DNA from 2 places in the Thalassotalea sp. PS06 genome. Region 2 is predicted to be linked to the other one. Evidence: predicted binding sites of a transcription regulator. Region 2 holds the regulator's gene; the other holds the start of a gene.
The links. The regulator NrdR, encoded in region 2, represses ribonucleotide reductase genes. The targets are predictions, from matches to a motif close to AAACACNANATNTNGTGTTT.
Positions count from the first base shown of each region.

Region 1 (15,612 bases), 480 kb from region 2:
AGCGGCGATGGGATTTGCGGCCAATATGCTGTCGAGCTTCGGCAATATTATGGCAAACCTGTTTTTCATTATTCTGACCGTGGTATTCATGCTGTTAGAAGCCTCGACTATCCCAACCAAGCTGCATCTTGCATTCCAGGATCCGCAGATGAAAATGGATCAGATTGATAAGTTTTTGTCCTCAGTGAATCAATATCTGGCGATAAAAACCGTGGTCAGTATTGGTACCGGTATTTTGGTGAGTACCATGCTTTGGGCATTTGGTCTAGATTTCTATCTGTTGTGGGGCGTCGTTGCCTTTCTGTTTAACTTTATTCCTAACATTGGTTCCATCATCGCTGCGGTTCCTGCTGTGCTGTTGGCCCTGGTGCAACTTAGCCCGACTATCGCTGGCTTCATTGGTCTTGGCTATATTCTCATTAACACCGTAATGGGCAATATCGTTGAACCTCGTTATCTTGGTAAAGGTCTGGGGTTATCAACCTTAGTGGTTTTCCTGTCGTTGGTATTCTGGGGCTGGTTATTAGGCACGGTTGGCATGTTGTTGTCGGTGCCACTTACCATGATTATCAAAATTGCTTTGGAAAACTCCGCCGAAGGGCATTGGTTTTCGGTATTACTCAGTGACTCACAAACTCTGGATTCAGAAGTTGAACAATTACAGCAGTCCGAAGAAGAGGAATCAAAAGCTTAATGTCAACGCTTAGCAGCGGGTTATACGGTTTTAAAGGAATAAGCCAAGGCTTATTCCTGACGGGGCTGATAATCTCTATTGTGATGCTCTCTGCATTAATTAACTCTGGCCAGGCGATAGCAACGCCGGACTTAGAACAAGAGCCTGATCCAGAACCAGAACCAAGCTTTGCAAACAAAATTGTCTGGCCCGATAATCGGCAAGTGGCTGTTTCCTTGAGTTATGATGATGCACTGAACAGTCAGCTGGACAATGCTATTCCTGCGCTTAATCAATATGGTTTTACGGCAAGCTTTTACCTGACGCTCGCATCGGATGCAGTGCCAGGGCGCATAGAACAATGGCGCCAAGCCGTTAAACAAGGCCATGAACTTGGCAATCATAGTATTTTCCATGGCTGCTCAAAAGAGCCTGAAGATCGTGATTGGGTGGCCGAACATTTAGATTTATCGAAACGCAGCGTTGCCGATGTGGTCGCTGAAATAAGGGTAGCCAGTGATTATTTGTATGCTATCGATGGTAAGTCTACCCGCACTTTTACCGCGCCCTGTTTTGAAACCAAAGTCGCCGGTGAACAAAGCTTTCTCGACGATATTCGAGGAGATTTTATCGGTATCAAAGGCCACGAAAGGAATTTATCTAAAGCGGATAATCGCTTGTGGGCGGCGTTTGCTATAACTGGGCAAGCGTTGATTGATTACGTTGAAGAGCAGGCAAAAGAGGCCAGTGTTATTCAAATCGTGTTTCACGGTATCGGTGGTGATCACTTGAGCGTAGACATTGACGCTCACCAGGCGTTATTGCGTTATTTAGATGCTAACAAGGATAAATATTGGGTAGCCGATTATCGGTCGATAATGGCGGTGGTAAACGAGCAAAGAGCGCCGCGCTAATTGCTCGTCAAACTAAATGGATTGTTAAAAAACCTGTTTAAACGGTTTTACGGTGACAGATTTATAAACCCCAGCTTCAATGTAAGGGTCAGCATCGGCCCAGGTTTTGGCCTCTTTAAGGCTGGAAAACTCCAACACTAATAAAGAGCCAGTGAAACCGGCGTCGCCGGGGTTCTCATCATCAATCGCTGGACAAGGACCGGCTAAAACCAGGCGTCCTTCATCTTTAAGTTGTTTTAGTCTGGCAAGGTGTTTGTCACGAACCTGCATGCGCAACGGCAGACTGTTCTCAACGTCTTCGCTGATAATCGCGTACAACATAGTTATTTCCCTGATTCTTCGTTGTTATTGATGTTATTGGTTGCGGCAACGTCAGCATCTGCTTCCGCTTGCTCCGGTTCCGGCTCGATATGCTTATAAATCAGCAACAATGAACTTAACGCGAACACGAAGGTTAAGATGGTTAGACCAAAGACTTTAAAGTTTACCCAGGTTTCCTGCGGGAAATTAAACGCCACATATAAGTTTAATACTCCACAAACCAGGAAAAAGCTGACCCAGGCATAGTTGTAGCGAGTCCAGATTTTCTTTGGCATGTTAATGGATTCGCCTAACATGGCCTGCAACAGGTTCTTCTTGAAAAAGGCGTGGCTTACCCAAAGTCCAATCGCAAAAAATACGTTCACAATCGTGACTTTCCACTTAATAAACGCGTCGTTTTGAAAAAATAACGTCAGTGCTCCAAAAACGGCGATCAAGCCAAATAACCACCACTGCTTTTGCGGGATCTCTTTGCCTTGAATTTTCATGACGATAAGCTGGATCGCCGCTGATATTATCAGGGCGCCTGTTGCCCAATAAATGTCGACAGTTTTGTAGACAACAAAAAAGATGATGAGTGGAATAAATTCGAAAAAAGCGGTCATAGAAGTTAATTTTTTACCAGTAGTTATTTGTCATTTTAGCGAAACATCTGCCTGGAGACTACCGCAAACTCTGATAAAAATGTAAGTGAGTTTGAATCCTTGTAAACCTCAGATTTTATAGGGTTATAAACGATAAAGAAGTTTGTCGAGATCATCCACTCGGCCATTACGGGTTGATTCAATTTTTAACGGGTGGCGAAGCTCATTCCACTTGGTCACTTTGCCACCCTTATTCACATGTGGGAATGGCGCCGCTTGCAATGGCCAGTCGAGTAAAGATTCTATGGTCTGCCACCAGTTTGCCTGATCTGGCGATAACCGAGTGAAATCGGTTGGCCGTTCGGCAAAATAGTCGAAAACCTGTTGTTGATGGGCATTGAAACTCTCGATTAGAAACGCATCATCTGCCAGCATTTCCAACGAGTACTGAGAAAATACATCAGCATAACAACGTTTTAATATCGGATTAAATCCGCCGTCGGTGCGCTGTAAATTTGTTTGCATTCTCTGTAATAATTGACGAATCGACGGCAGCCAGGATTGAATATCTCGCTCTAAGTAAATAAATCGTGCGTTTGGGAATAGACTATCAAGCCTTCGGTAATCGTTAAATATCGGTGTATCGGCAATTACGTCAGCCTGGTTAAAGGTCTTCAAGGTATACGCTGTATGTGCGACCTTCAGACCCTGCTCAAGCATTGCCAGGCAAAAACTGGTTGTGGCGGTTCTGGGAAGTGATACCACAAACAGTTTCGGTTGATTGCTATTGATTTGCATAAACAAATTGCTCAAGGCTAATTGATTAATCGACGGTGTAACCGAATGGGTTATCAATGCTGTGCGAGGGTTCAGTAAACCATTTCGGACCAGTATCTGTCATATAAAAATGGTCTTCTAATCGGACCCCAAATTCACCCGGAATACAAAGCATGGGCTCATTAGAAAAGCACATACCTTTGGCCAACGGAGTTTGCTCATTGCCAACTAAATAGGGCCATTCATGAATATCCAGACCGATACCGTGACCGGTTCGGTGCGGCAAACCTGGCAATTGGTATTCTGGGCCATAGCCTTTTGATGCAAGATAAGCGCGCGCGGCATCATCAACGTCGGAGCAGGGGTGATTCGGTTTGGCGGCGGCAAAGGCGATTAATTGTGCCTGTTTTTCATGTTCCCACACCTGGCGCTGGCGCTCACTGGCTTCCCCAAACACATATGAGCGGGTGATATCAGAGTGATAGCCATAAAGTTCACAACCGGTATCAATAAGTACCATATCGTTGATATCCAGTGTTTTAGGCTTGGCTACGCCGTGAGGATACGCGGTATCTTCGCCGAATAAGACAATGCAAAAATAGGAACCGGCACTCGCGCCAAGCTTTTTGTGGGCGGCATCAATAAACTGTTCGACTTCACTAACCGTGATACCCGGGTATAAAATTCTGGCGGCGGCCTGTTGCGCAACCAGAGTGATATCTTTAGCTCGCTGCATGATGGCAATCTCCTGCTCAGACTTTTGCATTCGACAGCCGGCAGTCACAACCTTTGCATCTAACCATTGATAATTATCGGTAAGCAGATTGATACCGTTGGCAATGAAAAACGGCGTTAGTTCATCAACACCAATGTTACCGGAATCAATATTTAACCCGGTTAATACATCCACAAATAGCTGATATGGACTCTCGTGCTCGTGCCAGGTGTGTACCTTGCCATCGACCGCCATATATTGTTTTAACGTATCGTATTCAAAATAAGGGGCGATGTACTCAACTTTGCCGACAGCCGGTAATATTGCTCCGACCATTCGCTCCGAAGGATACCAGTTGGTGCCGGTAAAATAGGTTAGATTGGTGCCGGCATTGAGATAAACCGCATGGATCCCGTGGTTTTGCATGATTTTTTGAGCGCGCTCTATCCGAGCAGCATACTCGCCATCACTGATGCCCTGCAGATCTGCACACATATCCGTTAGGTTTGCCAACTCTTGCGCAGCCGTTGAACCGCCGATTCCATACTTATTAATCATGATTTTCCCGGGTTATTTCGAAATTTAAATACAATATTCAGATTATCTTCTTTTTACTGAAGAAAATGCAATTGGTATTAACAAGTTTCGTTGTTGTGTGGGGAAGGGGGGTTGGGCGTCGCAGAAAACAGTTCTTTAAAATCAGTACGGTAAATCAGTTTGTTAAATCAGTATGGTAAATTCGCGCTGTTAATCGCAGGAAATTTTGATATCGGAAGTGGGCACGGAGCAGCAAAGCAGGATTTCGCCGTCGCGAATGAAGGCCAGGGGTTCGCCATTAGTATATTCGGTAGAGCCCTCGAGTAAATCGACACGACAGGCTCCACAGAACCCGTCGCGGCAATGATAATGGGCTTCGATATTGTGCTGCTCGAAAAACTCGAGCAGATTTTTATGGGTATGATGATCGAATTCAGACTCGACCACCTTTTCATTCACACAAATCTTGTTGCCCATTTCGTTGAATTACAGATCGAAGTCTTCGAAATCGCTGCTATCAACGGCGCTGTCAGTTTGACCAACCAGGTAGGAAGAGATTTCGGTTTCTTGAGGCGCTACCTGCACATTGTCACTGGATAAATACGCATTAATCCATGGCAGAGGGTTAGATTTCACGGCAAATTGCGGCTCATAACCAATCGCTGTTAAACGCTGGTTTGATAGATACTCGATATATTGTTTTAGGATCTCCGCATTCAGACCAATCATCGAGCCATCTTTGAACAGATAATCTGCCCATTGTTTTTCCTGCTCGATAACGTCTAAGAACAAGGCTAGGCCTTCTTCATGAAGCTCTTTGGAGATCTCCGTCATTTCTGGATCGTCTTTACCACTCGCCCATAGGTTTAGGATGTGTTGAGTGGCGGTTAAGTGTACCGCTTCATCACGAGCAATTAGCTTGATGATTTTTGCATTACCTTCCAAAAGCTCGCGTTCGGCAAATGCAAATGAACAGGCAAATGACACATAGAAACGGATTGCTTCTAAGGCATTGGTTGAGCATACGGAAAGGTATAGCGCCTTTTTGATCTCGCGCTGGCTTACCACAACCTCTTCGCCGTCAATGTCGTAGGTACCTTCACCTTGAGATTGATACAACTGTGATAACAGGATCAGACGGTCAAAGTAGTGGGAAATGGCACTGGCACGATTCAGGATGTTTTCGTTGATTACGATATCGTCGAATACTTCACTCGGGTCGGTGAACAGGTTGCGAAGAATATGGGTGTATGAACGAGAATGGATGGTCTCGTAAAAGCCCCAGGTTTCAATCCAGGTTTCAAGCTCTGGAATCGATACTAAAGGTAAAAGGCATACGTTTACGCTTCGTGCAGCGATGGAATCCAGTAGGGTCTGATATTTCAGGTTTGAGATAAAGATGTGTTTCTCAGATGTAGTCAGAGACTGCCAGTCGGCACGGTCTTTAGAAATATCGACTTCTTCCGGACGCCAGAAAAATGATAATTGCTTTTCGATTAATTTTTCAAAAATAGGGTGTTTTTGCTGATCATAACGGGAAACATTGACCGTGTTACCCATGAACATTGGCTCGAGTAATGGATCGTTATTTACTCGGTTAAACGTTGAATACGTCATGTTTGCTCCTGCAGTTCCAGTCATTGGAACTTGCTAAAAATTCGCTAATTTAAAACGAAAGAAACCTCAGTGACTTAAAGGGGAAAGTGCACTGGGGTCTCTGTAATGGTTATCCGATCTAATTGATCGATGAATTATATCTTACAAGCACCGCCGGCACAGCCATCATCTTCCATGTCACCCATGCTGTCATCAGCACCATCGCGGGTATTATGGTAGTACATGGTTTTCACACCTAGCTTGTATGCTAACAGCAGATCTTTGAGGATTTGCTTGACAGGTACCTTGCCATTTTCAAACTTCGACGGGTCGTAGTTAGTGTTGGCTGAAATTGTCTGGTCAACGAATTTTTGCATGATACCAACCAGCTCCAGGTAACCTTCATTGCTTGGAATATTCCACAGCAATTCATAGCTATCTTTTAAGCGCTCATATTCCGGTACAACTTGCTTTAGTACGCCGTCTTTACTGGCTTTTATGCTGATAAGACCGCGAGGAGGCTCAATACCGTTAGTTGCATTGGAAATCTGCGAAGACGTTTCCGATGGCATCAAGGCTGATACCGTTGAGTTACGTACACCATACTTCTTGATGTTCTCACGTAACGCTTCCCAATCGAGGTGTAATGGCTCATTGGTTACCTTATCGATTTCACGCTTATAGGTATCGATAGGTAGGATGCCTTGTGCTAAGCGTGTCTCGTTAAATTTCGGACATGCGCCTTGCTCTTGCGCTAACTGATTTGATGCTTTCAATAAGTAATACTGAATCGCTTCAAACGTACGGTGCGTTAAGTTATTGGCACTACCGTTTGAGTAGAACACTCCATTTTTCGCTAGATAATATGCGTAGTTGATGACACCTATACCTAGCGTACGACGGCCCATGGTTGCAGAAAGTGCTGCAGGTACCGGGTAATCCTGATAATCCAACAGGCTATCCAGGGCACGAACCGCTAGATCAGCCAGACCTTCTAGCTCATCCAGGCTGTCAATCTTACCAAGGTTGAATGCCGACAGCGTACAAAGTGCAATCTCACCGTTTGGATCGTTTACATCTTCAAATGGCTTGGTCGGTAAGGCAATTTCTAAACACAGGTTAGATTGACGAACCGGCGCAACACTTGGGTCGAACGGGCTGTGAGTATTACAGTGATCGACGTTTTGCAAATAAATACGACCGGTACTTGCACGCTCTTGTGCAAATAAGGTGAATAGTTCGATAGCTTTGATACGTTTTTTACGAATCGAAGCATCGGCTTCGTATTTCACATATAGCTCTTCAAACTTATCCTGATCTTCAAAGAACGCATCATACAAACCAGGCACGTCTGACGGGCTGAACAATGTGATGTAATCGCCTTTTATCAAACGTTGATACATGAGTTTGTTGAACTGCACACCGTAATCTAAGTGGCGTACACGGTTCTCTTCAACACCACGGTTGTTCTTAAGAACTAATAAGCTCTCAACTTCCAAATGCCATAGTGGGTAAAACAGCGTTGCTGCACCGCCACGTACACCACCTTGTGAACAGCTTTTTACCGCTGTCTGGAAGTGTTTGTAGAATGGGATACAACCGGTGTGGAACGCTTCGCCATTGCGAATTGAGCTACCCAGAGCACGAATGCGACCAGCATTAATACCGATACCGGCACGTTGTGAAACGTATTTCACGATAGCACTGGTCGAGGCATTAATAGAATCTAAGCTGTCACCCGCTTCAATCAATACACAAGAAGAGAATTGACGGGTTGGTGTACGAACACCGGCCATAATCGGTGTAGGTAACGAAATCTTGAACATCGAAATGGCATCATAGAAACCTTTGATGTAGTCAAGACGAGTATCTTTTGGATATTTCGCGAACAAGCATGCAGCTACAAGCACATACAGAAATTGTGCACTTTCGTAGATTTCACCGTTTACACGGTTTTGAACCAGGTATTTACCCTCTAACTGCTTAACCGCTGCGTAACTGAAGGTTTTATCGCGCTCATGGTCGATAAAGCTGTCCATAGCAGCAAAATCTTCGGCGCTGTAATCTTCAATTAAATGCTTGTCATATTTACCAGACTCAACCAACTTCAACACGTGTTCGTGCAGGGCAGGTGGCTCGTATTTGCCATAGGCTTTTTTGCGCAGGTGGAAAATAGCAAGACGAGCTGCCAGATATTGGTAGTCTGGTGCTTCTTCACTAATAAGGTCTGCTGCGGCTTTTATGATGGTTTCATGTATATCTTCCGTTTTGATGCCATCATAAAATTGAATGTGTGATTTTAGCTCTACTTGAGACACGGATACTGAATCCAGTCCCTCAGCTGCCCAGTCGATTACTTTATGGATCTTATCCAGGTCGATGGGTTCTTTTTGTCCGTTCCGTTTGGTTACAAAGAGGTTGCTGTTCATGAAAAACCTGTAATTAATGTTTTATATTTATTTTTTTTATTTATTGATAATCACCAATGAAACTTGATGATCTGTTTAAACCAAGTCAACCGCCATCTAGTGGCTGTTGAAAATAAATGCACAATATCTAGGGGGTATTACAAGATATAGTCACAAGATAATGAGGTTTAGCTGTTAATGCAACCCCTGAAAACTGGCATTTATTTACGATGAATTTAGTTAGTCAAATTTGGTTAGTGGTGACTAACTTAGTAGCTCCGATAAAAAAGACACTAATGAAAATGCAAGGCCTAATTTTGAAATTTTAATTATTTTGCATTGTCACCGGATTATTTTTTGCGGTTCTTAAACACTAATAATTGACATTAAAAATACCCATTCAAAACAGGGTTTTAAGGCTCTGGTTATTGTTTGTTCGATTCGTTTAAATACTAAGCGCCAAAAGCTCTCTGGGATCAGTCAACAAGTACCTGGCCCCCCAATCTTGAGTGTTACTCTGCTCGCTGATATAACCCCACTCGGCAATAGCAGTATGCATATCAGCCGCATTTCCCGCATCGATATCGCGCTTTGCATCACCGACATAGAGGATATTTTCACTTTTTTCGATATCCAGAGCCTTTTTTGCATGGTGCATAGGCGCCGGATCTGGCTTACGTTGCGCTAGGGTGTCACCGCAGACGAGAACGCTTGAGGCCGCAAAAATCGAGAATTTATCCATTAACGGCAAAGTCAGATTGGTCGGTTTATTGGTGACGATCCCCCAAGGGATGTTGCCGTCGGTTAATGTCGTAAGTGTCTCTTCAATACCATCAAATAACTGACAATAGCGAGTCGGGAAGCGTTGATAGATATCAATAAATTCAGCCCTTAAATCCTGCTTTTCTTGAGTCGATAAAGAATGATTAAACCCGAGTGATAATAATGGATAAATACCATCAGAGCCGATAGGGAACACCTGCTCTAAGGAGATCTTTGGTAGCTGATAACGTGCCAGCAGTTGATTTAACACCGCGTGCAAATCAGCGGCGGTATCCACTAAGGTACCGTCTAAATCAAACAAAACGCCTTTGCGTTGCCAATGTTGCATAAAAACCCGCAGCTTTTTACGTATCGTGAAAACCTATACGGCGAATGTTCTGATTCGTATCAGTATTGAGAATATTGCTATCGATAACTACTTTGGTGGTTTTTCAAAGGCCAATAAATAGTTAACATCAAGACCTGGTGCCAGTTTATGGTTTTCGTTGATTGGGTTGTAATGAATGCCTGTGGCATCAATACAACGAAGACCCGCTGATTCGGCCCAGCCTATCAATTGCGATGGGCGAATAAACTTATTCCAGTCATGGGTGCCGTTTGGTACTAACTTCAATACTTTCTCTGCCGCCACGATGGCAAGCAAATAGGATTTGGTGGTTTTATTAAGAGTAGAGAAAAATGCTTTACCACCAGGTTTTACCATAGCTGCACATGCTTTTATGACCGATTCTGGATCGGGAACATGCTCAAGCATTTCCATACAAGTAACCAGATCAAATTGAGCTGGCATGTCTTTGGCTTTTTCTTCCACTGGGATTTTTTCATAACGGATGTCTACGCCGGCTTCTAAGGCATGCAATGTTGCAACATTAAGCGGTTCTTCGCCTAAATCGATACCAGTAACCTTAGCACCAATACGAGCCATGCTTTCGGCTAGGATGCCACCACCACAACCAACGTCAATGGCATTGAGGTCAAAAAGCGAACCACAATGAGACTGCACGAAGCTCAGGCGCAATGGGTTTATCTGGTGAAGAGGTTTAAAATCCCCCTCAGTGTCCCACCACTGACTAGCTACCTTTTCAAACTTTTCGATTTCTTCAGGGTTGACATTGACGCCTTGACTCATAATTCGTAGATCCGATTTGTTTCGATGAAATGGCGTACCATTTCCTTATATTGTAGTTAATTGGTTAATCGCGGAAAAATGCGTTGCTGTTATTCGTTGATTCGGTCGCCAATTTTATTGAGGATTTTCACTTCGCCGCGGCAAACAGCAATGATTGACTTATCACGCTTGAATTCATCGTCAATAATGACGCGGCCTTTTTCAGCCTGGGGAAATTGACCAACCTGATAATTGAACTCCAACGTGTGGATATCATAGTAGAGCACGGTCACGGTGGTCAGCTGGGTCTCATTGCTGCTCATAGCTAAACAGTAATCCTAATCTTGTGAAAGTTCAGCCTTAGAATATGCCAACAAAGGAAATCCAAACAAGCTGCACTTTATTGTTATTGTGCTGTCGCCATTATATATCTAACCCCGGTAGGGATGTAAACCAACAGATGCGAGATTGTTGCTTTGTTGAGCAGAAACTTATTTCTGTAATATTTTTCAGTAAGGGTAATTAATGCTACTAATTTTGTAGGAAGTTTGTTAACGTCAGAAGCTTAATAAAGCCGTGCAGAAGATTCGCATTCTATGCTATTATTCCGCACCAATAAAAAAACTATATAAAGCAACTTGCTGATTTAGGGAAAGCATCATTTTATGACCGATCTGGCAAAAGAAATCATTCCAGTAAACATCGAAGACGAATTAAAAACGTCTTACCTTGATTACGCGATGAGTGTAATCGTAGGTCGTGCCTTACCCGATGTTCGCGATGGCCTGAAACCGGTTCATCGCCGTGTCTTGTACGCAATGCACGATTTGGGCAACGATTGGAATAAGGGCTACAAGAAGTCGGCCCGTGTCGTTGGTGACGTAATCGGTAAATATCACCCGCATGGTGATACTGCGGTTTATGACACTATCGTTCGTATGGCTCAGCCATTCTCCTTACGTTATATGCTGGTCGACGGCCAGGGTAACTTCGGTTCCGTTGATGGCGACTCTGCAGCCGCCATGCGTTATACCGAAATACGTATGCAAAAAATTTCCCATGCTTTGCTTGCGGATTTAGAAAAAGAAACCGTAGATTTTGTTCCTAACTACGATGGTCAGGAAAAAATGCCAGCGGTTTTACCAACCCGGGTACCGAATCTCCTAATCAATGGTTCCTCAGGTATTGCCGTTGGTATGGCAACCAATATTCCACCACATAATTTAACGGAAGTGGTAAATGGCTGTATCGCTATGATCGACAATAGCGATATCACCATGGAAGAACTGATCGAATATATCCCCGGCCCTGACTTTCCGACCGCCGGTATTATCAGTGGCAAAGCGGGAATCGAAGAAGCCTATCGTACCGGTCGTGGTAAATTAAATATCCGCGCCCGTGCTGAAATTGAAGTTGATGACAAAACTGGTAAAGAAACCATTGTTGTTCACGAACTTCCGTACCAGGTGAACAAAGCTCGTCTAATTGAAAAAATGGCCGAGCTGGTTAAAGATAAACGCATTGAAGGTATTTCAGCCCTGCGCGATGAGTCTGATAAAGATGGTATGCGCATGGTTATCGAAATCAAGCGCGGTGAAGTCGGTGAAGTTGTACTAAACAATCTTTACAAACTAACCCAGATGCAGGTTTCTTTTGGTATCAATATGGTTGCCCTGACTGACGGTCAGCCAAAATTGTTCAACCTCAAAGAAATGCTGGAAGCCTTTATCCTTCACCGTCGTGAAGTGGTAACTCGTCGTACTATCTTCGAACTTCGCAAAGCACGTGAGCGAGCTCATATCCTTGAAGGTTTAGCGGTAGCACTTAGCAATATCGACCCTATCATCGAGTTAATTAAAAACTCTCCAACACCTGCACAAGCTAAAGAAGCGCTTGTCAGCACTGGCTGGAATCTGGGTAATGTTTCGGAAATGCTTGAGCGTGCTGGTAACGATGCCGCGCGTCCAGAATGGTTAGAGCCAGAGTTCGGTATTCGCGATGGTCAGTATTATCTGACGGTACAACAGGCACAGGCAATTCTGGACCTTCGCCTACACAAGCTTACTGGTTTAGAACATGAAAAAATTCTAAACGAGTACAAAGAGTTATTAGACATCATTGCTGAACTATTGCATATTCTTGCAAGCCCAGAGCGTTTGATGGAAGTGATTCGTGAAGAGCTTGAAGCTATCCGTGAAGAGTTTGGCGATGAGCGTCGCACCGAAATTTCTGCGGCATCCCATGACCTGTCTCTAGAAGACTTGATCAATGAAGAAGATGTCGTTGTAACCTTATCCCATGAAGGTTACGTTAAGTATCAACCGCTATCTGAGTACGAATCTCAGCGTCGCGGTGGTAAAGGTAAAGCTGCAACTAAGATGAAGGAAGAAGACTTCATTGAACGTCTGTTGGTTGCCAATACCCATGATACGATTTTGTGTTTCTCAAACCGCGGTCGTATGTACTGGCTGAAGGTTTATCAGTTGCCATTGGCAACTCGTACCGCACGTGGTCGTCCAATCGTTAACTTATTACCACTGGAAAGTGATGAGCGTATTACTGCTATCCTTCCGGTTCGTGAATACGAAGAAGATAAGTTTATCTTTATGGCAACCGCTTCTGGTACGGTTAAGAAAACACCTCTGACCGCATACTCTCGCCCTCGTGCGAACGGTATTATTGCCCTGAACCTTCGTGATGATGACACCCTAATTGGTGTTGATATCACCAACGGTGACAGTGAAATCATGTTGTTCTCTGATGAAGGTAAAGTGGTTCGTTTCCATGAGCAGGGTGTTCGTACCGTTGGTCGTACTGCAACCGGTGTTCGTGGTATGAAACTTGACGAAACGCAAAAAGTGGTTTCTTTGATTGTTCCGAAAAACGAAGGTCCGATTTTGACCGTGACCGAAAATGGTTATGGTAAGCGTACTGACTTAGAGGAATACCCAGCGAAGAGTCGTGCAACCAAAGGTGTTGTTTCAATCAAAGTGAGCGAGCGAAACGGCGCAGTTGTAGGTGCGGTTCAGGTAGAAGATGCCGATGAAATCATGTTGATCACCGACAACGGAACCTTGGTTCGTACCCGGGTTAATGAAGTTAGCGTTATTGGTCGTAACACCCAGGGTGTGCGTTTGATAAGAACCGCTGATGATGAACACGTGGTTGGTCTGCAACGCATCGATGAAATCGAAGAAGATGAAACATTGTTAGAGGGTGAAACCTCAGAAGTTGAGCCAGGCGAAGAGCAGGGCGCGGCTGAGCAAGAGCAAGCACCGGAAGGTGATAGCGAATAACGCGAGCAGTGTTAAATCTTAAATGGGCGGTTTTTACCGCTCATTTTTTTTCTGGTCAATTAGTTTTTGGAGCCGGGGAATTGGCTTCAGTAATGTTTTAGTAAAATCCGATAAAGTAGTGAATCATGAAGCAGATTTTTAATTTTTGTGCTGGTCCGGCAATGTTACCTAAGCCGGTTATGGAACAAGCCCAGCAAGAGTTTTTAAATTGGAATGATACCGGTTGTTCGGTGATGGAATTGAGCCATCGCGGTCCGGAATTTATGGCGCTTGCAGCAAAAGCAGAACAAGACCTTCGCGATATTCTTAATATTCCTGATAACTACAAAGTACTGTTTTGCCATGGCGGCGGTCGTGGTCAATTCTCAGCCGTTCCGCAAAACCTGTTGACCAAAACTGGTAAGGCCGATTACGTGGTTACCGGCTCCTGGTCGAAAAGCGCAGTGGCAGAAGCGAAAAACTACGGTGAGATTCGGGTCATTGAGCCGGTTGTGGACGTTATTGGAAAGAAGCAGGTATTGCCAGCAAGTGAGTGGGGCATCTCTGAAGGTGCCGATTATGTGCATTACTGTCCAAATGAAACCGTCGATGGTATCGAGATTTTTGAAATACCGGAAACCGGTAACGTGCCTTTAGTGGCGGATATGTCATCGACAATTCTTTCCCGTCCAATAGACGTTAGCAAGTTTGGTCTTATCTATGCTGGTGCCCAGAAAAATATTGGACCTTCAGGTTTAACGATTGTGATTGTTCGTGATGATCTTTTAGGTCGGGCGATGAAATCTGTCCCTGGCATTTTTAACTACCAGACCTTGGCCGATAATGATTCGATGTACAACACGCCGCCAACTTATGCCTGGTATCTGGCAAGTATGGTGTTTTCCTGGTTGAAGGAACTTGGTGGCTTGGAGCAAATGGCTAAGAAAAATCGCACCAAAGCGGATTTTCTTTATCAGTACATTGAGCAAAGCGGGTTTTATGAAAGCCGCGTTAGTGAGCAAAACCGCAGCATGATGAACGTGCCATTTTATTTAAAAGATGAAAGTTTAAACAGTGAATTTTTAGCTCAGGCTAAAGATGCTGGTTTACTGGCACTTAAAGGCCATCGCTCTGTCGGCGGCATGCGTGCGAGTATCTATAATGCGATGCCATTAGAAGGCGTAGAAGCGTTGGTCGCGTTTATGCAGCAATTCGCCGAAACCCACAATCAATAATTTATCATTTCAGTTATAAACACCAAGTAAAAAGGAAGTACCCATGACCCAGCAATCCTCATCGTTAACGTTTCACGCTAAGCCTGCAGGCCCGGTAAACGGAGATATTACCATTCCAGGTGATAAATCGATTTCCCATCGCTCCATTATGTTTGCCTCGTTGGCGGAAGGTACCAGTCATATCCGTGGCTTTTTACCCGGCCAGGATTGCTTAGCTACTATGAATGCGTTTAAGGCCATGGGTGTTGAAATTCAGGGACCGGATGAAAACAATAATGTTGTGGTCAATGGTGTGGGTATGCATGGATTAACGGCACCGACACAAGCGCTGGATGTGGGTAACTCAGGGACTTCGATTCGACTGCTATCCGGTATTTTAGCTGGACAGTCATTTGCCAGCGAAATGATTGGTGATGAATCATTGAATAAACGCCCAATGATGCGGGTGGTCACACCATTGCAACAAATGGGCGCTAATATCAGCGCCGCCGATGGTGGCACACCTCCACTTACAATCGACGCGGCGAGTCAATTAAAAGCGATCAACTATCCATTACCTATGGCTTCGGCTCAGGTGAAATCCTGTGTACTACTTGCTGGTATGTACGCCGAAGGTACAACCGTTGTAACCGAACCGGGCATTACCCGCGATCATACCGAGCGTATGTTAAAAGCTTTTGGTTATC
Region 1 is NZ_CP041638.1:1,587,510-1,603,121, forward strand. It holds gene FNC98_RS07010 (AI-2E family transporter) at 1-694, shown strand, start outside; gene FNC98_RS07015 (polysaccharide deacetylase family protein) at 694-1,587, shown strand; gene FNC98_RS07020 (YciI family protein) at 1,612-1,908, opposite strand; gene FNC98_RS07025 (septation protein A) at 1,911-2,513, opposite strand; gene FNC98_RS07030 (sulfotransferase) at 2,637-3,290, opposite strand; gene FNC98_RS07035 (M24 family metallopeptidase) at 3,316-4,542, opposite strand; gene yfaE (class I ribonucleotide reductase maintenance protein YfaE) at 4,732-4,980, opposite strand; gene nrdB (class Ia ribonucleoside-diphosphate reductase subunit beta) at 5,008-6,138, opposite strand; gene nrdA (class 1a ribonucleoside-diphosphate reductase subunit alpha) at 6,273-8,546, opposite strand; gene FNC98_RS07055 (HAD family hydrolase) at 8,971-9,636, opposite strand; gene ubiG (bifunctional 2-polyprenyl-6-hydroxyphenol methylase/3-demethylubiquinol 3-O-methyltransferase UbiG) at 9,724-10,437, opposite strand; gene FNC98_RS07065 (TIGR02922 family protein) at 10,527-10,739, opposite strand; gene gyrA (DNA topoisomerase (ATP-hydrolyzing) subunit A) at 11,082-13,712, shown strand; gene serC (3-phosphoserine/phosphohydroxythreonine transaminase) at 13,838-14,926, shown strand; gene aroA (3-phosphoshikimate 1-carboxyvinyltransferase) at 14,970-15,612, shown strand, end outside.
Region 1: a site for NrdR is predicted at 8,663-8,682, ahead of nrdA (class 1a ribonucleoside-diphosphate reductase subunit alpha). Genes of this name have one in related genera too.

Region 2 (15,612 bases):
GAATATATTCGACGATTTCTAATCCAAAACCGGATAGTGAGTGGTACTTGGTTTGTGAGCTTAACAGGCGCATTTTACTCACGCCCAGATTGGCAAGAATTTGTGAACCAACACCAACATTGCGAGAGCCAACGTGCTTGGTCACTTCTTTCACATCTTCACCAGCATCCTGCAAGGCAAACTTCTTGACCTGTTGAATCAGGGACTGCGGCGTCTGGTGCTTGCCTAGCAAAACCAACACACCGCCCTCTTTGGCTATTTTCTGCAGCGCACTGGCAATAGGCCAGGAGGTGACGTTACCGCGCTGACAGTACAATAAATCTTTAAAGGTATTTTCCAGATGAACTCGAACCAGAGTTGGCTCTTCTGGCTTGATATCCCCTTTGATTAACGCAAAATGGCTTTGGCCGTCGATAGTATCAGTAAATGCCACTAAATCGAATTCACCAAAAGCGGTTGGGAATTTACACTCGCTAACCCGCTGAATCGTGGTTTCGGTAGCATTGCGATATTCAATCAAATCGGCAATGGTACCAATTTTCAGATCGTGTTTTTTGGCAATCACTTCCAAATCATTACGACGCGCCATGGTGCCATCTTCATTAAGAATTTCAACGATGACCGCCGCTGGCTCTAACCCGGCCAGGCGCGCTAAATCGACACCCGCTTCGGTATGTCCGGCGCGGTTTAATACACCACCGTCTTTGGCGACTAAGGGGAAAATATGACCCGGTTGCACAATGGACGTGTGGTCGGCATCTTTAGCCACTGCCGCTAAAATGGTAGTGGCACGATCCGATGCAGAAATCCCGGTAGTAACGCCACTTGCCGCTTCGATAGAAACGGTAAAGTTAGTGGTAAACTGCGCTTCGTTGTTGTCCACCATCAATGGCAGCTTTAATTGTTGACAACGGCTTTTGCTCATTGGCATACAGATTAGTCCGCGGCCATGTGTTGCCATAAAGTTGATCGCCTCTGGCGTCACTTTTTCTGCTGCCATGATAAAGTCGCCTTCATTTTCGCGATCTTCATCGTCCATCAGGATAACCATTTTGCCTAGGGCAATATCTTCGATTAGTTCCTGGGGAGTATTAAATTTCATAGTTACCTCGGGCTTACATCCCATAATGCTTAATCAGGCTTTGATAAAGCCACTTTTTCGTAATAATGATTCACTAACGCCAGAATCGGTAGTGCCTTGCTTTTGACACTGGAGCAGGCGCTCGACGTAGCGGGCAACCACATCGACCTCTAGATTGACTTCCTGACCAAGAGTATATGTCTCAATAATGGTCTCAGCACGAGTATGAGGCACTATGGTCAGTCGGAATTTATCATCGTCAACACTGTTAACCGTCAGGCTAATGCCATCTATTGTCACTGAGCCTTTTTCAGCAATATAGCCTTTTAACGAGTCATCGACCTGTAACCAGTATTCCCAGGCATTACCACGCTCGGTAATCGCGGTAATAGTAGCAATACCATCAACATGGCCACTAACAATATGGCCACCAAATCTAGACGTTGCTAACATGGCTTTTTCCAGATTAACCCGCTGTCCGGTTTGGTAGTTACCAAAGCCGGTGCGCTCCAGGGTCTCAATCGACACATCGGCGACAAAGCTGGCATTGGTAAAAGACACGACGGTCAGACAAATACCATTGGTGGCAATGGAGTCGCCCAGTTGCACATCACTCATGTCCAGGCTCTGAGTATCTATCTCAATTCTGGCACCTGTTGACTGGCGTTGAATCGCTTTAATTCGTCCAGTCGCTTCAATGATTCCGGTAAACATAATTTTGCTTTCTTATTGCTTGTTAAAACTGGCGCGAATGCGAATATCCGCACCAATTTTACGAATATCGTTAATGGCAAGATGCTGTGCCTGAGCCAGTTTTTCAACCCCAGGTAACGCCAATAAGCTAATTGCTTCAGCGCCCATCAATTTTGGCGCCTGATATAACCATAGCTCATCCACTAATTGCGCCTGAATAAATGCCGATGCCAGCTTACCACCGGCCTCAACTAGCAGATTGTTGACGCCATGTGATGCGAGCTGTTCAAGCATCTTCGCTAAATCAACTTTGCCATTTGCCGCTGCATCTACCTCAACAACGCTTACGTTATCTTGCCATGTTGGCTCTTGCTGAGTTTTTCCGTTAATACGAATCAGGATAATCGGCGACGGCTCATTAAATAAGGCAAGATCGGGATGCAATCGGTATTGGCTATCGATCACGATACGAATGGGTTGACGAAAATATTCCGTCTTTATCGCTTGCTGGGCAAAGCCTAATTGCTGATAGCGAACGGTTAATCTGGCATCGTCGGTAATCACCGTATCGGCCCCGGAAATAACGGCGCAACTTCTGGCACGTAATCGTTGCACATCTTCACGAGACTCTGCTGAGGTGATCCACTTACTCTCTCCGCTTTTCATGGCGATTTTGCCATCCAGAGAGCTGGCGAGTTTACAGATAACCCGAGGTATTCCGGTTTCCATACGTTTAATGAAACCAACATTGACTTGTCTGGCAGAGGCTTCAAGCAAGCCAACTTTGGTTTTAATACCGGCCTCTTCGAGCATGCGGATGCCTCGTCCACTTACCTGCGGATTTGGATCCTGCATGGCAATAACAACTTCTTTGACGCCGGCTTCAATCAAAGCCTTAGAACAAGGAGGTGTGCGACCGAAATGACTACAAGGTTCAAGAGTAACGTAGGCTGTGCTTTGAGAGGCATTACTGCCAGCGATTGCCAGCGCGTTTACTTCAGCATGACCAAGGCCCGCCTTTTGATGCCAGCCTTCACCGACAACGGTACCATCTTTAACCAGCACGCAACCAACCATAGGATTTGGAGAGGTGGTATATTCACCTTTTTTTGCCAACTCAATGGCCCGCTGCATGTATTGGTAATCGTTGTTGCTAAAGTTCAAAACGTAACCTGGTTCAAACGTTAATTAAAAAGGATGGGGTTATGAATCGCCGTTACTACCAAGGCGAGCAATCTCTTCGCCGAATTCACGGATATCTTCAAAAGAGCGATAAACCGAAGCAAAGCGAACATAGGCAACTTTATCGAGCTTTTTCAACTCTTCCATAATGATATTACCTAACATTTCTGAAGAGACTTCTCGCTCTCCCGTTGCCCGCAGCTGTGACATTACATGGTTAATCGAGCCTTCAGTTTGTTCGATACTAACAGGTCGCTTTTCTAATGCCCTGAGTAGGCCACTGCGTAATTTTTCTTCATTAAACGGCTCTCGCGAACCATCACGCTTAATGATGCGCGGCATCACCAGCTCTGCGGTTTCAAAGGTAGTAAAGCGCTCCGAACAGTGTAAGCACTGGCGTCGACGGCGTATCTGATGGCCATCGGCAACTAATCGAGAATCGATTACCTTAGTATCGTTGGCAGAGCAAAACGGGCAATGCATAGACTTCCTCGTAATCTTATTAATAGGCAAAAAAAATGGCCGCTAAGGGCGACCATTTTAATCGAAACATCAACAGATTGCGATGTCTTCGTAACCAGTAAGGTTAATTTAAATCAATTAAGCGTAAACCGGGAATTTAGCACAAAGTGCTTTAACTTTTTCCTGAACGTCACTGATAGTGTTTTCATTACTGATATCATCAAGGATGTCACAAATCCAACCAGTAAGGTCACGAGTTTCTGCTTCACCGAAACCACGACGAGTGATCGCCGGCGTACCCAGGCGAAGGCCTGAAGTTACAAACGGAGAACGCGGATCATTTGGAACAGAGTTTTTGTTCACTGTGATGTGTGCTTTACCTAAAGCGGCATCGGCATCTTTACCGGTGATATCTTTATCAATCAGGTCAAGAAGCAATAAGTGGTTTTCAGTACCATTAGAAACAACTTTGTAACCACGTTCCTGGAGAACCGCTACCATGGTTTTGGCGTTATCTAATACTTTCTGCTGGTAATCTTTAAATTCTGGCTCTAATGCTTCTTTGAAAGCTACCGCTTTAGCAGCAATAACGTGCATCAAAGGACCACCCTGACCACCAGGGAATACCGCGCTGTTAAGTTTCTTGTAGATGGTTTCGTCATCACAACCAGAAATAATTAAACCACCACGAGGACCAGCAAGAGTTTTGTGAGTTGTGGTTGTTACAACGTGTGCGTGAGGTACTGGGTTAGGATAAAGACCCGCAGCAACAAGACCGGCAACGTGAGCCATATCCACCATGAAATAGGCGCCAACTTTATCAGCAATTTCACGCATGCGCGCCCAGTCAACGATACCAGAGTATGCAGAGAAACCACCGATAATCATTTCCGGCTTGTGCTCAAGCGCTAAACGCTCTACTTCTTGGTAATCAATTTCGCCCGTTTCAGGGTGCAGACCGTATTGGATGGCTTCGTATAACTTACCAGAGAAGTTTACGTGAGAACCGTGAGTTAAGTGACCACCGTGAGCAAGGCTCATGCCTAATACTTTTGCCCCCGGCGTTACTAGCGCCTGGAACACTGCCGCATTTGCCTGAGAACCGGCGTGTGGCTGAACGTTTGCATAGGTTGCGCCAAATAGTTCACAAGCACGCTCAATCGCTAATTGCTCAGCCTTATCAACGTACTCACAACCACCGTAATAACGCTTACCCGGGTAACCTTCGGCGTATTTGTTGGTTAGCTGTGAACCTTGTGCTTCAAGAACACGTGGGCTGGTGTAGTTTTCAGATGCGATCAATTCGATATGCTGTTCCTGACGAACAACTTCATCAGACATTGCCTGGTACAATTCAGGATCAAAATCAGCGATATTCATATCACGAGTGAGCATGGCTATTCCTCTGTATTAAAGGTGAATTCTGAGCGTGCAGATTAATTATTAGGCCGCTATTTTGCCTGAACAACGTCAGGATGTATAGCGGCTATTATTGATTGGTAAATAAAATTTAATTAAATTTTATTTACGCCAGAACTAGTGGTTTTCGCTAACCATATTTAGGGTGTATTTGGGGATTTCTACCACCAGATCTTCGTCGGCAATCACCGCCTGGCAACCGAGGCGGGACTCAGGATCTAAGCCCCAGGCTTTATCCAGCATATCATCTTCTAATTCATCACTTTCTTCTAACGAATCGAAACCTTCACGGATGATCACGTGACAGGTAGTACAGGCACAGGATTTCTCACAAGCGTGCTCAATATCAATATCGTTCTTTAAAGCAACATCCAGTACCGTCTGACCTGTGTCACCTTCAAGAACCGCCCCTTCCGGGCATAGCTCTTCGTGAGGAAGAAAAATAATTTTTGGCATGATTAAACCTCGTCTACCGAATGCCCTGCCAGCGCGGTCTTAATGGAAGAATCCATCCGGCGCTCAGCAAAGTTCGCTGTAATTGTATCAACCTCTTTTATCGCCTGCTCAATAGCAGAAATCTCAGAAGTCTGACTGATTTTCGTTAATTCATTAATGGCATTTTCTATCTCTGCCCGCTCTTCTGCCGACAGCAACTTATTGCCATCTTGAGCCAATGCGGCTTCGACGCCTTCAACAACGCGCGAGGCCTCAACCTGTTGCTCTTTCAGCATCCGCGCCTGAATATCATCTTTGGCGTGGGTGACACTTTCCTGCAACATTTTAATGATGTCGCCTTCTTCTAAGCCAAATGATGGCTTAACCTGGATTGATGCTTCCACACCCGTGGATTTTTCCATGGCGCTGACGCTAAGCAAGCCATCAGCATCAACGTTAAAGGTGACGCGAATATGGGCAGCACCTGCCGCCATCGCCGGAATGCCGCGCAATTCAAAACGCGCCAGAGAGCGACAATCTTCTACAAGTTCACGCTCACCCTGCAGCACGTGTACCGCCATCGCCGTCTGACCATCTTTAAAGGTGGTGAACTCCTGTGCTTTCGCCACAGGGATCGTGGAATTTCTTGGAATGACTTTCTCGACCAGGCCACCCATGGTTTCAAGGCCCAGAGATAATGGCGTTACATCTAGCAGTAACATTTCACTATCAGGCTTGTTACCCGCTAATACATCGGCCTGAATAGCGGCACCGATAGCAACAACTTTGTCCGGGTCAATAGAGGTAAGTGGCTGACGTTTAAAGTACTGACCAACCTGTTCGCGCACCAGTGGTACACGAGTGGAACCACCAACCATCACTACTTCGTTAACCTCAGAAACGCTAACGTTGGCATCTTTTAACGCACGACGACAAGCTCGTAAGGTCTTGCTTACCAACGGCGAAATCAGCTCATTAAGCTGTTCTTTACTTAACGTCAGGCTGTGGCTTGTCCCCTGATTATCAAGATTGATTTTAATAATTTCATTTGCCGATAATGCTTCTTTGGCGTTACAGGCCTGTTCCAATAGCTGACGTTCAAGTTGCGGCGATAAAGGACGTTGCAGGTTAAATTCAGCAACCAGGTAATCGACAACAGCATTATCAAAATCATCACCACCAAGAGCAGAATCACCGCCGGTGGAGAGTACTTCGAAAATCCCTTTGTTCAAGCGCAGGATAGAAATATCAAAAGTACCGCCGCCTAAATCATAGACCGCAATAACCCCTTCCTGACCGGAATCAAGACCATAAGCGACCGCCGCGGCCGTCGGCTCGTTCAATAAACGAAGTACATTTACGCCTGCTAATGTGGCCGCATCTTTTGTGCTTTGACGCTGGGCATCATCGAAATAAGCGGGCACGGTAATTACCACGCCTTCAAGCTCGCCGCCTAACGCCTGCTTAGCGCGTTCGACCAGACTTGATAATACCTGTGCAGAAACTTGAACCGGGTTAATATCACCAGCAATGGTGTTGATGCTTGGATGCGCTTCATCGCCACTGAAGGTATAGGGTAAATTAGGATATTTTTGTTGAATGTCTGCTAGCGAGCGACCGATTAAGCGTTTCGCTGAAACTATGGTGTTTTCTGGATCCAGAACCGCAAGTGCCTTGGCAGCATCACCAACTAAAATAGCGTCTTTCTGGTAATTGACGATTGAAGGAAGAATATCTTTGCCTTCAGAATCCGGTAAGGTTTTAGGTAGACCACTTTGGACACTGGCAACCAGTGAGTTGGTGGTACCTAAGTCGATACCCGCAGCCAGTCGATGTTGATGAGGAACCGTACTTTGTCCCGGTTCGGCAATTTGTAATAACGCCATAAACTTTTCTTAATGATTAATCGTCGAATAGCGCATCTTCGATGCGTTCGAGCTCAATGTATAATTTGTGGTAAAACTTGAGTTTTCGAAGTGTTTCACCTGCATGCAGGTTTTCCGCCTCACTGTGGGCATTAACCTGCTGTTCGAATTCCTGCCACAGTTGACCAGCCTGAATATCCAGACTCTCCTGGGCTGACATCAACGCCGCATCAACATCCTTGGCGAACTTTATTTCCGCCAGCATTTCCCTCAGCTCCATTTGCACCATTAAAAAGCTGACATCCTGAAACGAGGATTGCTCACTTGGCAACTGTGAACCTCTTTGCAGTAATAGGTATTCACCGCGTCTTATGGGATCTTTGAGGGTATCGTATGCGTCATTGATTTGCGCAGACTTTTGCACCGCAAGCATTTGTTCCTGACTTGACGAATGTGCAAAACGGTCCGGGTGGACCGTTTTTTGTAATGCCTGGTATGTGGTTGCTAGCGAGGTTAAATCAATCGAAAAATCGGCCTCTAAACCAAATAATTCAAAATAATTCAATAGGGGTCACCGTAGGTTGGGTCAGTTTATACGTTAAAGCTTTCGCCACAACCACACTCGCCTTTAGCGTTCGGGTTGGTAAACTGGAAACCTTCGTTTAAGCCTTCTTTGACAAAATCCAGCTCTGTACCATCCAGATAAGCCAGAGACTTGCTGTCGATGATGATATTCACATCATCGACCTCAAAGACTTCATCATCAGCGTTAAGCTCATCAACGAACTCAAGCACGTAGGCAAGACCAGAACAACCGGTGGTTTTGATACCCAAACGCAGTCCAATCCCTTTGCCACGATTAGCCATAAAAGATTTGACGCGTTCAGACGCCGCCGCCGTCATAGTTACAGCCATGATTTACTCCGAATTACTATTTATTTTTCGCGCGATAGTCGTCGATGGCAGCTTTGATTGCATCTTCCGCCAGAATTGAACAGTGAATTTTCACTGGTGGCAATGCTAGCTCTTCAGCAATCGCAGTATTCTTGATTTCTGCGGCTTCATCAATGGACTTGCCTTTCACCCATTCAGTAACCAATGAGCTGGAAGCGATTGCAGAACCACAACCGTAGGTTTTGAACTTGGCATCTTCGATAATGCCCTGCTCGTCAATTTTAAGTTGTAACTTCATCACGTCACCACAAGCCGGTGCGCCAACCATACCAGTGGCAACCTGAGGATCGTTTTTATCGAACGAACCTACGTTGCGTGGATTTTCATAATGATCGATAACTTTTTCGCTGTAAGCCATAATTAACCCCTTTCAGACACTAAACTTAGTGTGCTACCCACTCTACTTTGTCTAAATCTACACCGTCCTGGAACATTTCCCACAAAGGTGACATATCACGTAAATGTGTGATCGCCTTGCGAATTAGCTCAATGGCATAATCCACTTCTTCAACTGTAGTGAAACGTCCAAAACTAAAACGAATTGAACTGTGTGCCATCTCATCATTCAGGCCTAAAGCACGAAGCACATAAGATGGTTCTAAACTTGCTGATGTACAGGCGGAACCAGAAGATACCGCTAAGTCTTTCAAAGACATGATCAGCGACTCACCTTCAACGAAGTTAAAACTTACGTTCAAGTTGCCTGGATAACGTTGATTAAAATCACCGTTAACAAAAACTTGTTCTAAATCTTTGATGCCAGCCATCAAACGGTCACGCATTGCCGTTACGTGTTCAAGGTCCTGCTGCATCTCTTCTTTAGCGATGCGACACGCTTCACCCATACCGACGATTTGGTGAGTAGGCAAAGTACCACTGCGCATGCCACGCTCATGACCACCACCGTGCATTTGCGCTTCAAGGCGAATACGCGGCTTGCGACGAACGTATAGTGCGCCAATACCTTTCGGGCCGTACATTTTGTGAGCTGAAAACGACATCAAATCAACTTTCATTTCCTGTAAGTCGATTGGAATTTTGCCAGCACTTTGCGCCGCATCAACGTGGAAGACAATCTTACGAGAGCGACATAATTCACCAATCGCTGCGATGTCCTGGATGACGCCAATCTCGTTATTCACATGCATAATGCTAACGACCACAGTGTCATCTCGCATTGCAGCTTCGAGTTTCGCAAGATCAACAAGACCGTTGGATTCTGGATCGAGATAGGTTACTTCAAAACCCTGACGTTCTAGTTCACGACAGGTATCAAGAACCGCTTTGTGCTCAGTCTTACAGGTAATGATGTGTTTACCTTTCTTCTGATAAAAACGAGCCGCACCTTTGATAGCCAGGTTGTTTGACTCTGTGGCACCGGAAGTAAATACGATTTCGCGAGGATCCGCATTGATAAGATCAGCAATTTGATTACGAGCGATGTCTACCGCTTCTTCCGCTTGCCAACCGAATTTGTGAGAGCGACTCGCCGGATTACCATAGGTACCGTCGGTCGTTAAGAATTCCATCATTTTTTCAGCAACGCGCTTATCAACAGGCGTGGTTGCCGAGTAATCAAGATAAATTGGTAATTTCATTAATTTATTGCCTCTAATAACGATGGCGTTACCATTCGCTAATAATACTTCTGGTTGAAATCAAGGTGCCGACTTGCTTGTCTTCGCCATGCATTGCATGTTCGAGATCCTGTCGTTGAGCTACTTTCTGAACATCCCCTTGATTCACCAACTCGGACAAGGTGATGCTACTTAAAAAATCGGCGATTCTATTGCTCAGGTCGCTCCACAGATTGTGGGTAAGACATTGATGTCCGCCCTGGCAGTTGCCTTTGCCTAAACATTTCGTCGCATCGACGCTTTCATCAACCGCGTTAATAACATCGGCAATGGCAATTTCGGCGCTACATCGACCGAGGCGGTAACCACCACCAGGCCCCCTGACGCTGCATACTAAACCGTGTTTACGCAACCGCGAAAATAACTGCTCAAGATACGACAAGGAGATGCCCTGCCTCTCGGAGATATCTGCCAAAGGAACGGGCCCTTGTTCAGCATGAATGGCTACATCAAGCATGGCTGTTACCGCATAGCGGCCTTTGGAAGTTAATTTCATCGTGTTACCTTTGAATCGCTGCAACGTGCTCGAACAATTGATAGCGCCCGAATTTACCGTGGAAAATTAAGCGTTAGCGCGAGCTTTGCAGCGCGCATTTTACTTATCCTAGTAAAATAGTCAACTAAATACCCTAGTATTTTACTCAGGTATTTAGCTTACGGTCAAATTAAATTTTTGGATCAAAGGATTCCTGAGCGGATTTTCGACGTTCGGCGGCGGCTTTTTCATCCTCGCTAAACTCACGGATGTGCAACGGTGGTAATTGATCTTCACTGACTTTACCGCCAACATTATTCACCGCAACGGTAACTTCCTGAAGCTTGCTGTCGAGTAATTGTACGTGATCGAGCAAACGACCGATGGCCTTGGCTACCGGGTCTGGATTGTCACTGGAAACCGCATAAGCATCAAATCCATACTTTTTCGCCATTTCCTGACGTTGCTGCTGCTCTGGATCATTGGTACTGACTATGCGGCCTGGTATTCCGACAACGGTAGCCCCTTCAGGAACGTCTTTTACGACTACAGCGTTTGAGCCAATGCGAGCACCGGCTCCGACATTAAGTGGTCCAAGTACTTTAGCGCCGGCACCGATGACGACATTATTGCCTAGTGTTGGATGGCGTTTACCAGCATTCCAGCTGGTCCCACCTAAGGTAACACCGTGATAAACGGTACAGTCGTCACCAATTTCTGCGGTTTCACCAATAACAATGCCCATCCCGTGGTCGATGAAGAATCGGCGACCAATAGTGGCACCCGGGTGGATTTCAACCCCGGTGAACCAGCGAAACAGGGTTGATAGAAACCGAGCCAACCAGCGGAGTTTATGTTCCCAAAGCCATTTCGTCAGACAGTGTCCCCAAATAGCGTGTAAACCGGGATAATTGAATAAAACCTCAAATGCATTGCGTGCCGCCGGGTCGCGGTCGAATACACTATTGATATCTTCTTTTATTCGCTCAAACATAAACATTCCTGAAACCGACTCTATTTCGGCCTATTAATCCTTTTTGGCTGTCGCTACCGTTTTATCAATGGATGCGAGAATGCCTCTTAACATTTTTAATTCTTTGCCATCCGGGCGAGCACGATTGAACAGGCGACGGACTTTAGTCATGATCATGCCCGGGTGCTTGGGAACAATAAAACCTGTGCCTTGTAAAGACTTTTCAAAGTGCTGGTAAAAACGTTCAGTTTCTTCCACCAATGGGTATTGCTCTTCACCCTCTTCTGAAGCGGTTTCGCTAACCGTTTCTTCAGAGCCGTTTTGACCGCGCGACTTTTCCAGATCTTCAAGATAGTTCATGCGAACTTCATAACTTAATGTCTGTACCGCCATTGCCAGATTAAGTGAGCTATATTCCGGGTTGGCCGGAATCGCTACATGATAATGGCAAAGTTGTAACTCTTCATTGGTCAGGCCACTACTTTCACGACCAAAGACCAGAGCTACCGGATATTGCTTTCCTTCCTGCACCATTTTTTCGCCGCAACTGCGCGGCTCCAACATTGGCCAGGGTAAGGTACGAGAGCGTGCACTGGTGCCAACCACAAGTCCGCAATCAAAAATGGCTTCCTCCAACGTTGATACCACAGTAGCATTCGCCAACACATCGGTAGCACCCGCAGCCAAAGCCTGTGCCTGGCCATTTGGCATTTCAATCGGATCAACAAGAACCAGGTTTTTAAGCCCCATGGTTTTCATTGCTCGCGCAGCTGAGCCCATATTTCGGCAATCAGAGGTGTTTACTAACACAATTTTTACGTTTTCTAACATAGATGTAATCTAAATTTTTGCGATGTTCAAATTTGCCGGCAATAGTATCATAAACCACGGATAGAATAAGGTTTTTAACGCAATACCAGATAGCATAATTCAGCGAGCATTATTCTATCGATACTGGTCAATTTCACTAATAATAGTTCGCTCTTGTTAATCAGATACAGATATAAGCAAAATTCCAGCATCTGCAATCGTAGATTTAGGCAAGCAACAGTAACTTAAACTATAGTTTTGCCAGTCAGGTAAATTCCTATCCATTAGGAATTCTCCACTACCAAACAGTTTTATTCGCAACCGCAGATGCTTTCTGGTATGATGCGCGCCGCTTAAAATTGTTCTTTTAAAAATTGGGGTAGTCATCTATGCATCCGATGCTAAATATCGCTGTGCGCGCGGCGCGCAGTGCCGGTAACGTTATATCTCGCGCTTTTGAACAACTTGATAAAGTTGAAATAGAAGCCAAAGGCAGCAACGATTTCGTTACTAATATTGATAAACAAGCTGAAACTATTATTAAAGATATCATTCTCAAGTCTTATCCAGATCATGCCATCATTGGTGAAGAGAGCGGATTAACGGCTGGTAAAGATAGTGATTATCAGTGGATTATTGACCCTCTGGATGGCACCACCAATTTTGTCCGCGGCATTCCACACTTTGCCGTATCGATTGCCTTAAAAGTTAAAGGTAAATTAGATCAAGCCGTTATTTACGATCCGATTCGCGGTGAATTATTCACTGCCAGTCGTGGTAAAGGCGCACAATTAAATAATGTTCGTATCCGTGTTAAAGGCGGTAAGGAACTTTCTGGCAGCATCTTAGCTACCGGTTTTCCATTCAAGCAAAAACACAACACCGAAGCCTACTTCGCAATGTTCACTGATCTATTCGCTAAGACTGCCGATATTCGTCGTGCTGGTAGTGCCGCGCTGGATTTAGCCTATGTTGCTGCAGGTCGGATGGATGGTTACTGGGAGTTAGGCCTCAAACCTTGGGATACCGCAGCTGGTGAGCTATTGGTTATTGAAGCAGGTGGACTGGTTACTGACTTTGTTGGCGGTCATCAACACGGTAACAGCGGCAACATTGTGGCAGCCAACCCTCGTTTGATTAAAGAAATTCTTACCGATATTCGCCCTCACCTTACCCCGGCGATGAAGGCTAAATAAAATAACTTAAACTGCCTGAATGTTTTAGGCGGTTTGTTAACTCAAAAAAAGGGAACCTCTTGGTTCCCTTTTTTATTTTCATTTCACTAGTATCAAGGTTTCCTGCCTTGGATATAAATATTCAACCTTGTCGCCATCAAACCAGGCATCTTCTTCCAACATAATGCGAATATCGCGCTGCCATTCGGGGATTGGCGTTGTCACATTCAGTTCAATAGCATAAGCGGTATTGGCATGTAATGGCCATTCGCCAGAGCCCTTCAAAAATTTCTGATTGTCCCACATGCCGATACTGGTGCCGGCATTGTGACCAAAAGGTCCGATTGGGTGGGAATATATGGTTGGTTTTAAACCCGCTTCTATGGCCTTTGCACGGGTCATTTTCAATAACGTATTACCATCAATACCGACCTTAAAATTGTCGGTAAGCAAGGTTTGCAATTGGTTTCCTTGCTTTAACGCTAAACGCAAGCCCTGCGGTGCGTTATCTTCTTCCGGTTGCAATACATAGGCATGCTGCTGAATATCGGTATTGAGCCTTAAATAGCTGATGCCAAAATCAACGTGGAGTAAATCTCCGTGTTTGATAACCTGACTTTTATCGGCAATGTCTTTGCGTTGAATCGAAACACTCGGTTGAAACCAGGTCTGCAACCCCAGATCCCTTACCTGTTGTCTGAGCCACCAGACAAGATCTTTAGTTTCAGTTTGTCCGACACGAATCACCTTAGTTGAAAAAGCGTCATTGATAAGCGCTTTGGTCAACCCAACAAGCTTTCGATAAATATCAATTTCATCTGAGGTTCTGGTCTCTAACCAGGAAACAGCAAGCGGCTCTGCGGAAATGACTCTTTGCTTGTATATGTTATCCAAATTTTCTAATAACAAGGATTTATCCGTTGCCACCAGACCATCGGCAAGACCGACATTTATCGACTCATTCACGGCAATAGTCTTAACCTGATACTTTTCAATCAGCGCCGTTAAGGCTTGGTATTGGTTAGCGTACTTTTCCATATCCCAGACATTTTGATAAAACTCGCCAACATCATAACGACCCAATGAAAGGGTCAACACCCGGTTATCTTCTGCCTTTTCGCGGATAAACACCAACATGGTGCGGCGCCGGGCATTTAACCAATCCGCTGGTAACAGGGTTTTTAAAATCGGATCTTCATTATACTCGCGGGAAATAATGAGCCACATATCGATATTTTCCCTGGCCATCAACCCGGGTAAAACCGTATCTAAACGTTGTTGTAGTAACTCATCCTGACGAACTGCCTGTTGCTTAACACTAAGCACTAAATCAGCAGCGATGTTGTCGATGCTGGAATGATTATCCGAAGCTTTTGCGGTGACGCTGACGAGAAGCGACAAACTTACCGCCATGATTAACCCGGAAATAAAACCTGTTATTGGTTTCACCGAACAATCGTCATTGATCAATTTACGCTGGTGCATAGAGGTTTCCTTGACCGTGCACAACATCATTAAGGTTCTGTTTGCAAGGTTCGTTATTATTTTGACCGATTTTATCCTTACGTGTTTTTCATCCAAGCGCAAGTACCAACAGGGCTAATTCGGTAAAAGCACAGCGTTCCTCGATAATCACTCGTTTATTGCCGCAATGCTGGCCGTTGGGAGACCTAAAAAGACATGACAATGCACCTCATAGATAACCAAACGGAATATAAAATAGAAATTAAATCGTTAGTGGTTATTAAAAACACGGTTAAACTAAGCATTAACTATGTATTAAGATAAACTACCGTGATAACGACTATGCAACTTCCAGCATCAAAATCTGTATTTAAACCGGGCGAAATCGCATTGATTGGCGCAGGGCCCGGCGATGCTGAGTTATTAACGATAAAAGCGTTACGTTTTTTGCAACAGGCTGACGTTGTTGTATACGATCGATTGGTATCTAAAGATATCCTCGACTTAATGCCGGTAAGCACTCGCCGCATTTATGTTGGTAAAGAATTAAACCGCCATAGTGTTCCGCAGGATAAAATCAATGAAACCCTGGTCAATCTCGCCAATCAGCAACTTAAAGTTGTGCGGTTAAAAGGTGGCGATAGTTTTATTTTCGGGCGAGGTTCGGAAGAGCTAAATTATTTGCTTGAGCATCAGTTAAGCGCTCATGTGATCCCTGGCATTACCGCCGCGTCAGGTTGCACAACCTACGCAGGTATTCCGCTAACCCATCGCGGTGTTGCTCACAGCTGCAGTTTTATTACCGGCCACTTTTCAAAAAATGGCGAGCTCATCCTTCCTTGGGACAACTATGTCGATGCCGGACAAACCCTGGTGTTTTACATGGGCATTAAAAGCTCAGGTGTCATTGCTGAGCAACTGATCAAACATGGACGTGCGGCAACAACACCGGCGGCGATCATTCAAAGTGGTACTCAAAAAGGACAA
Region 2 is NZ_CP041638.1:1,105,297-1,120,908, reverse strand. It holds gene ribBA (bifunctional 3,4-dihydroxy-2-butanone-4-phosphate synthase/GTP cyclohydrolase II) at 1-1,102, opposite strand, end outside; gene FNC98_RS04910 (riboflavin synthase) at 1,136-1,795, opposite strand; gene ribD (bifunctional diaminohydroxyphosphoribosylaminopyrimidine deaminase/5-amino-6-(5-phosphoribosylamino)uracil reductase RibD) at 1,808-2,938, opposite strand; gene nrdR (transcriptional regulator NrdR) at 2,978-3,439, opposite strand; gene glyA (serine hydroxymethyltransferase) at 3,557-4,813, opposite strand; gene fdx (ISC system 2Fe-2S type ferredoxin) at 4,955-5,293, opposite strand; gene hscA (Fe-S protein assembly chaperone HscA) at 5,296-7,158, opposite strand; gene hscB (co-chaperone HscB) at 7,175-7,702, opposite strand; gene iscA (iron-sulfur cluster assembly protein IscA) at 7,729-8,052, opposite strand; gene iscU (Fe-S cluster assembly scaffold IscU) at 8,069-8,449, opposite strand; gene FNC98_RS04865 (IscS subfamily cysteine desulfurase) at 8,475-9,689, opposite strand; gene iscR (Fe-S cluster assembly transcriptional regulator IscR) at 9,718-10,224, opposite strand; gene cysE (serine O-acetyltransferase) at 10,394-11,203, opposite strand; gene trmJ (tRNA (cytosine(32)/uridine(32)-2'-O)-methyltransferase TrmJ) at 11,231-12,007, opposite strand; gene suhB (inositol-1-monophosphatase) at 12,376-13,182, shown strand; gene FNC98_RS04840 (M24 family metallopeptidase) at 13,261-14,646, opposite strand; gene cobA (uroporphyrinogen-III C-methyltransferase) at 14,968-15,612, shown strand, end outside.